DNA from 2 places in the Allobosea sp. NPDC055594 genome. Region 2 is predicted to be linked to the other one. Evidence: predicted binding sites of a transcription regulator. Region 2 holds the regulator's gene; the other holds the start of a gene.
What was found. Region 2 encodes LexA, which represses DNA repair genes until DNA is damaged. Its sites were predicted from a motif close to TGTTCNNNNTGTGTTCNG; they were not measured.

Region 1 (4,420 bases), on a different contig from region 2:
ACGACGTGCCGGCAGGCGAGCACCGGAAGTCAAATTGAAGTGGCGGGTCTATAGCCAAGCCCCGAGCGCCCGTCAAGGCGAACTGCACGATAGGGCGCCGGAAACATCTCGGTAACCTCCTCTCGTCAGACTCCGTTAATCAGGTCACGATTCGGACCGATTCGCAGTGCAAGCGAGCTGTCGAACGGTCGCGCCGCCCGGAGCATCGAGATGAAGCCCGCCCTCACGCCGTCCCTGTCCGGGCTCGCCCTCGCGGCAGCCCTGCTCGCGGGCGCGTTTCCTGCCGGCGCCGCCTCGCTCGATGCCGCCTATGACGTTTCCCTGCTCGGCATGACCTTCGGCAAGGCCAGTCTGAGCGGCGACATCGAGGGCAGCCGCTACAAGCTCGATGTCCAGGCCAAGCTGACCGGGCTCGTCGGCGGTTTCACCGGTGGGCGCGGCTCCGGCGCCGCCACCGGCAATCTCAATGCCGGCAAGCTCTCGCCGGCGACCTTCGCGATCTCGTCCGCGAGCACGAGCGAGAGCCGCACCGTGCGCATGGCGCTCGAGCGCAATGCCGTGCAGGCGGTCGAGATCGAGCCGCCGATCGATGCCAAGCCCGACCGGGTGCCGATCAGCGACGCGCATCGGCGCAATGTCATGGACCCGATCAGCGCTTTCCTGATGCCGGTGGAAGGCGGGCGCAACTCCGGCGCTGCCGCCTGCAACCGCACTCTGCCGATCTTCGACGGCGCCGCGCGCTACGACATCAAGCTGAGCTATGCCGGCACGCGCGAGGTCACGCTCGACGGCTATAGCGGCCCGGTTTCGGTCTGCCAGGCGCGCTATGTGCCGATCTCCGGCCACAGGGCGCTGCGGCCGAGCACCAAGTTCATGGCCGAGAACAAGGAAATCTCGACCTGGCTCGCGCCGATCGCCGGCACGACGATGATGCTGCCGGTGCGGATCTCGGTGAAGACGATGATCGGTACCGCGGTGATCGAGGCCTCGCGTTTCAAGGTCGATCCCGGCGTGACGGCGGCGACCTCGCGCAACTGAGCCCGGCGCGGCCGGCCGCCGATCGACGCCGGCCCGTCCTCGCCGCGATGCGCGGCCCTGGTGGCGGCATTGCCGCTGAGGTTGCCGCGGGGCTAGCCTTTCCGCTGCGATTCGACCTTGGAGCCGATATGCCCGGCGATTTTGCCTTGCCACCCGGATTGCGGCGGCGCGACGTGATGGTGCGCGACACCGTGCTTCATGTCGCCGAGGTCGGCGACGGGCCGACCGTGCTGCTGCTGCATGGCTGGCCGGAGTTCTGGATGACCTGGCTGCCCTTGATGAACCGCCTGCATGGCGAGTTCCGGCTGGTCGCGCCCGATTTGCGCGGCTTCGGCGACAGCGCCAAATCGCCCGCGCCACGCAGCGATGTCGGGGCCAACAGCCATGCCGACGACATCGCCGCCTTGCTGGAAGCGCTGGGGACCGGACCGGTCGGGGTCGTCGGCCATGATGTCGGCGCCTATGTCGCCCAGGGCCTGGCGCGGCGCCACCCGCAGCGGGTCGAGAAGCTCCTGTTCTTTAACTGCCCGACGCCGAGCGTCGGTTCGGCCTGGGTGCGCGAGGGCCATGTCAACGAGATCTGGTACCAGTCCTTCCAGCAATTGCCGCTGGCCGAGCAGCTGATCGGCTCCAGCCGCGAGGCTTGCGCGCTCTATCTCGGGCATTTCCTGACGCATTGGTGCCATCGCAAGGATGCCTTCGCGCCGGTCTTCGACCGCTGGGTCGAGAACTTCCTGAAGCCCGGCAATCTGCGCGGCGGCTTCGACTGGTACCGCAGCCAGAATGCGGCGCGGGTCGCGGCGATCGACGGTCATCCGACGCCTTCCGTCTCGATCCACCAGCCGACGCGGGTGCATTGGGGCCGGCACGACCCGGTCCTGAAGGCCGAATGGAGCGCCTTCCTGTCCTATTATTTCGACGATGTCGAAGTGACCTATTGCGAGAACGCCGGCCATTTCGTCCATGTCGAGGCGCCGGACGAGGCGGCCGAGGTGTTCGCCGAAGTCTTCGCCGACTGAACTGACGGGGTGCGCGACTATTTTCGCCTTTGCCTCTCGCCTTCCCGTGCAGGAGGCCTACATGAGCGAAAGCGGCTCTCTCGCGTGCAAGTCGGCGAAGGACGGAAATCGAGGGCGATTCAAAATCTTGTGGTTATTGAATCGCTTGCCGCGATATCTCGCCGTGAACGAAACCTGATTCTGCGGGAGTCAGCGATTCGGCCTCGCTTCGTTCCGGACTCGTTCTGTTCACGGCGCGGGTTGCCCTTGGGGCGCCCGACCCGGTAGGGCTGGCTCGGTATTTCGCCGCGCAGGCTGCAGGAAAGCTCCAGCGTCTTGATCCAACCCCGCTCTCTTCCGCCCTCGCTCCGCGCACGCGGTGTCACTGCGGTGCTCGGCCCGACCAATACGGGCAAGACCCATCTCGCCATCGAGCGGATGATCGCCCATCCCACGGGGATGATCGGCCTGCCGCTGCGTCTGCTGGCGCGCGAGGTCTACCAGCGCGTCGTCGAGAGGGTCGGCCCGGAGGCGGTGGCGCTCGTCACCGGTGAGGAGAAGATCAAGCCGGAGCGGCCGCGCTTCTGGGTCTGCACGGTCGAGGCGATGCCGCGCGACCTTGCCGTCGATTTCGTCGCCGTCGACGAGATCCAGCTCGCCGCCGATCTCGACCGCGGCCATGTCTTCTCCGACCGGCTGCTGAACCATCGCGGCCGGGCCGAGACGATGCTGATCGGCGCGGGCACGATGCGGCCTCTCATCGAGCAGCTGATCCCGGGCGCCAATGTGGTGACGCGGCCGCGGCTCTCGAACCTGACCTTCGCCGGCGACCGCAAGATCACCCGCCTGCCGCGGCGCTCGGCGATCGTCGCCTTCTCGGCCGAGGAGGTTTACGCCATCGCCGAGCTGATCCGCCGGCAGAAGGGCGGGGCGGCGGTGGTGCTGGGAGCGCTATCGCCACGTACGCGCAATGCCCAGGTCGAGATCTACCAGTCCGGCGATGTCGACTATCTCGTCGCCACCGACGCGATCGGCATGGGGCTCAATCTCGACGTCGACCACATCGCCTTCGCCGGCGACAGCAAGTTCGACGGCCATCATTTCCGCAAGCTGCATCCGGCCGAGTTCGGCCAGATCGCCGGCCGGGCCGGCCGGCATCTGCGCGACGGCACTTTCGGCACCACCGGGCGGGCGCCACCCTTCGATGCCGAACTGGTCGAAGCGATCGAGAATCATCGGTTCGAGCCGATTCGCCAGCTGCAATGGCGCAACTCCGATCTCGACCTGCGCTCGGTCCAGGGGCTGCTCGACAGCCTCAACCAGCAGCCGCAGGAGCAGGGAATGACCCGCGCCCTGATCGCCGAGGACATGACCACGCTGGAAATCCTGGCGCGCGACCATGATGTCGCGAGGCTGGCGCAGGGCAGGCCGGCGGTGACGCGGCTCTGGGAGGTCTGCGGCCTGCCGGATTATCGCAAGATCGCGCCCATGCAGCATGCCGACCTCGCGACGATGCTGTATCTTCGGCTGATGCGGCACGGCCGTCTCGATCCGGACTGGTATCGGCGCCAGCTCGATGCGCTCGACCGCACCGATGGCGAGATCGACACCCTGTCGGCGCGCATCGCGCAGGTCCGAACCTGGACCTTCGTGGCGAACCGTCCCGACTGGTTGCCTGATCCAGAGCATTGGCAGGGGGTGGCGCGTCTTGTAGAGGACAAGCTGTCGGACGCTTTGCACGAAAGGCTCGCCAGCCGTTTCGTCGATCGGCGCACGAGCGTGTTGATGCGTCGCCTGCGGGAGAATGCGATGTTGGAAGCTGAGGTCACTGCGGCGGGCGACGTGCTCGTCGAGGGCCAGCATGTCGGGTTGCTGCAGGGATTCCGCTTTACGGCGGATCCCAAGGCCGGCGGCCCCGAAGCCAAGGCGCTGAACGCCGCCGCGATGAAGGCGCTCGCCAGCGAGATGGAGGCGCGCGCCTCGCGCGTCGTGCTCGCCGGCGACGAGGCCTTCGTCCTGTCGCATGACGGTTTCATCCGCTGGGTCGGCGAGCCGGTGGCGCGCCTCGTCGCCGGCGAGAAGGTGCTGGAGCCGCGCCTGCGCCTGCTGGTCGAGGAGCATCTGACCGGGCCGGCGCGCGAGCAGGTCGAGAATCGGCTGACGCTCTGGCTGAAGAATCACATCACCAAGCTGCTCGGGCCGCTGCAGGTGCTCGAGGAGGCCACGAGCCTGACCGGCATCGCGCGCGGCATCGCCTTCCAGGCGGCCGAGGCGCTGGGCGTGCTCGAGCGCGCCAAGGTCGGCGAGGAGATGAAGACCCTCGACCAGGAGGGGCGGGCGGGCCTGCGCCAGCTCGGCATGCGCTTCGGCGCCTTCCATCTCTA
Region 2 (4,420 bases):
CCGTCGAACTGGTACACCCCGCTCCGCGCCATGCTCGAAACCGAGATCGAGCGGCGGCGTCTCTTCAACTGGTTTCCCGTGCCGCTCGGGCTCGGCGTCATCCTGTATTTCCTCGCCGATCGCGAGCCGAGCCCGGCGGCGCCGCTGGCCGGCCTTGCCCTGTCCGCGCTCGCCGCGCTGCTATTGCGCCACAGGCGCCGCGTCATGCTCGTCTGCATCGCGCTAGGCGCACTCTTTGCCGGCTTCGGCGCCGGAGCCTGGCGGGCGGCGAGCATCGCGGCACCGGCGCTCTCCCGGTTCCATGTCGGCAAGCTCACCGGTTTCGTCGAGACGCTGGAGCAGCGCGAGAAGGGCGTCCGTCTGGTCGTCCTGGTCACCGCCCTGCCGGGCGTCGAACCGCAGCAGCGCCCAAGGCGCGTCCGCGTCAGCACCACCGCGACGACCTTGAAGCCCGGCGATCACATCATGGCGACCGCGCGGCTCCTGCCGCCGCCTGGACCGGCGCGTCCCGGCGGCTATGACTTCGCCCGCGACGCCTTCTTCCGCGGCATCGGGGCGGTCGGCAGCATTGCCGGAAAGGTCACGCTGGCACCGGCGCCTTCTCGGCCGTCGCGGCAGCTCGCCTGGAGCATCACCATCGACCAGGCGCGCAATGCGCTGACCGAGCGCATCGCCACGATCGGCGGCGGGCAGGCGGGCGCGATGGCGGCCGCCCTGGTCACCGGCAAGCGCGGCCTGATCACTGAGCCGACCAATGACGATCTGCGCGCCGCCGGCATCTACCACATCGTCTCGATCTCCGGCCTGCACATGGTTCTGGCGGCCGGCACGATCTTCTGGCTGGCGCGGGCGCTACTGGCGCTGTCGCCCGGCCTCACGCTCTTCTGGCCGATCAAGAAGCTTGCTGCGCTCGCCGCCATGTTCGGCGCCACCGCCTATTGCGTTTTCTCGGGCGCCGAGGTCGCGACGGTCCGCTCCTTGATCATGACCCTGGTGATGCTCGGCGCCATCCTGGTCGACCGGCCGGCCCTCAGCATGCGCAATCTCGCTCTCGCCGCGATCATCGTGCTGCTGCGAGAGCCCGAAGCGCTGCTCGGGCCGAGCTTCCAGATGTCCTTCGGCGCGGTCGCCGCGCTGATCGCCTTCGCCGAGCGCTGGCAGGAGCGCTCACCCGACCCGGCCGCTGCGAGCTGGTCCTGGCCCTTGCGGCCGCTCTGGCTCTCCGCGGTCGGCATCGTCGTCACCACCTTGCTGGCGACGGCGGCGACGGCACCCTTCGGAGTTTATCATTTCCAGACCTTCAACCCGTTCGGCCTGCTCGGCAACGCGCTCGCTTTGCCTTTCGTCTCGTTGATCGTCATGCCGGCCGCGGTCTTCGGCGTGCTGGCCTATCCCTTCGGGCTCGACTGGCCCGCCTGGGCCCTGATGGGCTGGGCCTCCGGCCTCGTCCTGCGGCTCGCCCACTGGGTTGCCGGGATCGAGCGCTCGACAGTGGTGCTGCCGGCCTTCGACGCCCTGGCGCTCGCCCTGTTCGCCCTGGCGCTGCTCTGGCTGACCTTGTGGACGACGGCCTTGCGCTACCTGGCGGCATTGCCGCTCTGCGCCGGTCTGGCGCTCGCCTCGGACCCGACGCGGCCGGACATCCTGATCGAGCGCGACGGTTCCGGCATTCTGGTACGCGGCCCCGAAGGGCGGCTCGTCCTCGCAGGCAAGCCGAGCCGTTTCGTCCTGGCGCAATGGCTCCATGCCGACGGGGATTCCCGCTCCCCGGACGATCCGGCCTTGCGAGAAGGCGCCGCCTGCGATGCGCGCGGCTGCGTGATCCGCCTCAGGGACGGCCGCAAAGTCGCCTACACTCGCGACCGCATCGCCATCGTCGAGGATTGCCTGCGCGCCGATCTCGTCGTGACGCCGCTCCATGCCAATGGCAGCTGCACCGCCCGACTGATCGATCGGGCTGCGCTCACGCGTGACGGAGCGACGGCGCTGGGCTCCTCGCCTGGCGGCAACTGGCGCGCCTACACCGCCGAGGACGCGACGCGCCTGCGGCCCTGGACCCGGGCCCGGCCTGCTCCCGTCGTCGCGCCTTCGTCACCGGAGCCGGGACGCGCCCCTGCCACCTCGCTGCCAGCCGCTGCAACGGCGGAGCAGGCAGAGGACACCAGCTTGCTTCAGTAGCGCCGCATCAGATTGACGAGCCGACCCTGGATCTTGACGCGATCCGGGCCGAGCACGCGGGTCTCGTAGGCCGGGTTGGCGGCCTCCAGGGCAATCGAGGAGCCGCGCTTGCGCAGGCGCTTCAGCGTCGCCTCCTCGTCATCGATCAGGGCGACGATGATGTCGCCGGTGTTGGCGGTGTCCTGCTTGCGAATGACGACGGTGTCACCGTCGAGAATGCCGGCCTCGATCATCGAATCGCCGCGGACCTCCAGCGCGTAGTGCTCGCCGCCGCCGAGCATGTCGGCCGGCATGGAGACGCTGTAGCTGCGATCCTGGATCGCCGAGATCGGCGTGCCAGCGGCGATTCGGCCCATCACCGGGATTGAAACGGTCGTGCGTCCGTTCTCCTCGGCGGTGGCAGGGCGCGGCTTGGCGAGGTTGGCGGCTGGGGCAGGCGGAGTCTGGCCGAGCCCGCCCTGCACGATGGACGGGCTGAAACGGGCGCGCTGCCCCGGCGCACCGCCGATTCCGTCCGGCATCTTGATGACTTCGAGCGCCCGGGCGCGGTTCGGTAGCCGGCGAATGAAGCCGCGCTCCTCCAGCGCCATGATCAACCGGTGAATGCCGGATTTGGAGCGCAGGTCGAGCGCATCCTTCATCTCGTCGAAGGAGGGCGGGACGCCGGATTCGCGCAGGCGTTCATGGATGAAGCGAAGCAGTTCGAACTGTTTGCGTGTCAGCATGATCTCGCCGCCCGGCCTTTCGCATCGGAATCGAAACAAAGCACGAACAACATACCTGTTCGCCATGTGTTCCGCAAGAGAGGTTCAGCACGGTCTTGCAAGGCGCGAAAGCTGTCCTTCTCCTTGCACGCGAAGCTTTGCGGAGAACAGGGCAGCAAGAAGAGACGGAGCGGCGATAGAGCTCAGGCCGGCGATTCCGGGCACGATGATGGCCGTCGCGGTAGTGGGCTTGACCGCCGCGGACTGCCGATCCGCGGCGAATTCGGCGATCCCGCGCTACGATGCCGGCTGCTGCCGCAGCAGCGCCAGCGCCGCATCGACGGCATTGGCGGCCGGACTCGGGCCGGCGCTGCGCATCCTGTGCTCGAGCGTGGCGAAACCGTCAAGCTGGCGGTCGCGCGCCGCACCGTCGCCGATCACCGCGGCGAGAGCCAGGGCCAGCGCGTCCGGCGTCACATCGTCCTGGATGAACTCGGGAACGACGTTCTCGCCGAGAATGAGGTTCGGCAGGATGACCGTCGGCAGCTTGATCAGGCGGCGGGCCAGCGCCGCCTCCCAGCCGGCACCACGATAGGCGGCGACGGTCGGCACCTGCGCCAGGGCGAGCTCGAGCGTCACCGTTCCGGAGGCGGCGAGTGCCGCGCGCGCCTGACGGAAGGCCGCGAGCTTGGCCGCCTCCCCCGTCACGATCTCGGGTTTCACGGGCCAGCTTGCGACGATCCCGGTAATGGCTTCGACCAGACGCGGCACGGCCGGCAAGACGAAGCGTGCCCGCGGCAGAGCCTGGGCGATACGCGCAATCGTCTCGCCGAAGGCGGGCATGAGGTGGCGGATCTCGGAGCCACGGCTACCCGGCAGCACGAGGATAAGCGGCTCCTGCGCGTCGGCCCGAACCCTGGCTTCATCCGGCCCGGGACGCAGCTCCGTTAGCCGCTCGATCAGCGGATGCCCGACATAGACCGTGTCGGGTCCGCCGAGACGCGCAAGCGCCTCCGGCTCGAAGGGCAGCAGCGCCAGGATCCTGTCGACATGCGGGCGCATGCGCCGCGCCCGGCCCTGGCGCCAGGCCCAGACGCTCGGGCAGACCCAGTGCGCGATCGGCACAGCAGGATTGAGCCGGCGCAGCTTCTTGTCGACGCGCAGGCTGAAGTCAGGCGCGTCGATCGTCAGCATCAGATCGGGCGCGAAGGCGGCAGCAGCCTGCGCCGCGTCAGAGATGCGACGCAGCAGCAATGGCAGGCGGGCGACGACCGGGCCGAAGCCCATCACCGCGATGTCCTCCTGGGGGAAGATGCTCGCCAAGCCTTCCGCCGCCAGAACCTCGCCTCCGACGCCGCGCAGATCGAGCGGGCGCCCTGCAAGCCGGTGGCGAAGCTGCTGCACGAAACGCGCACCGAGCGCGTCGCCAGAGGCCTCGCCAGCGACGACGAAAAGCCGGAAGGGCGGCGTGCTCAAGGCACGCCCTCGATGAAGATGCCCACGGCATCGGCGCTCGCGGCCAGACGGGCACGATCGCC

Region 1: the regulator LexA is predicted to act here: its motif matches at 2,267-2,284, upstream of ACWGRX_RS24265 (helicase-related protein).

The regions. Positions count from the first base shown of each region.
Region 1 is NZ_JBSHIO010000019.1:36,547-40,966, forward strand. It holds gene ACWGRX_RS24255 (DUF3108 domain-containing protein) at 211-1,038, shown strand; gene ACWGRX_RS24260 (alpha/beta fold hydrolase) at 1,167-2,057, shown strand; gene ACWGRX_RS24265 (helicase-related protein) at 2,376-4,420, shown strand, end outside.
Region 2 is NZ_JBSHIO010000001.1:540,635-545,054, forward strand. It holds gene ACWGRX_RS02525 (ComEC/Rec2 family competence protein) at 1-2,178, shown strand, start outside; gene lexA (transcriptional repressor LexA) at 2,172-2,903, opposite strand; gene lpxB (lipid-A-disaccharide synthase) at 3,180-4,358, opposite strand; gene ACWGRX_RS02540 (LpxI family protein) at 4,355-4,420, opposite strand, start outside.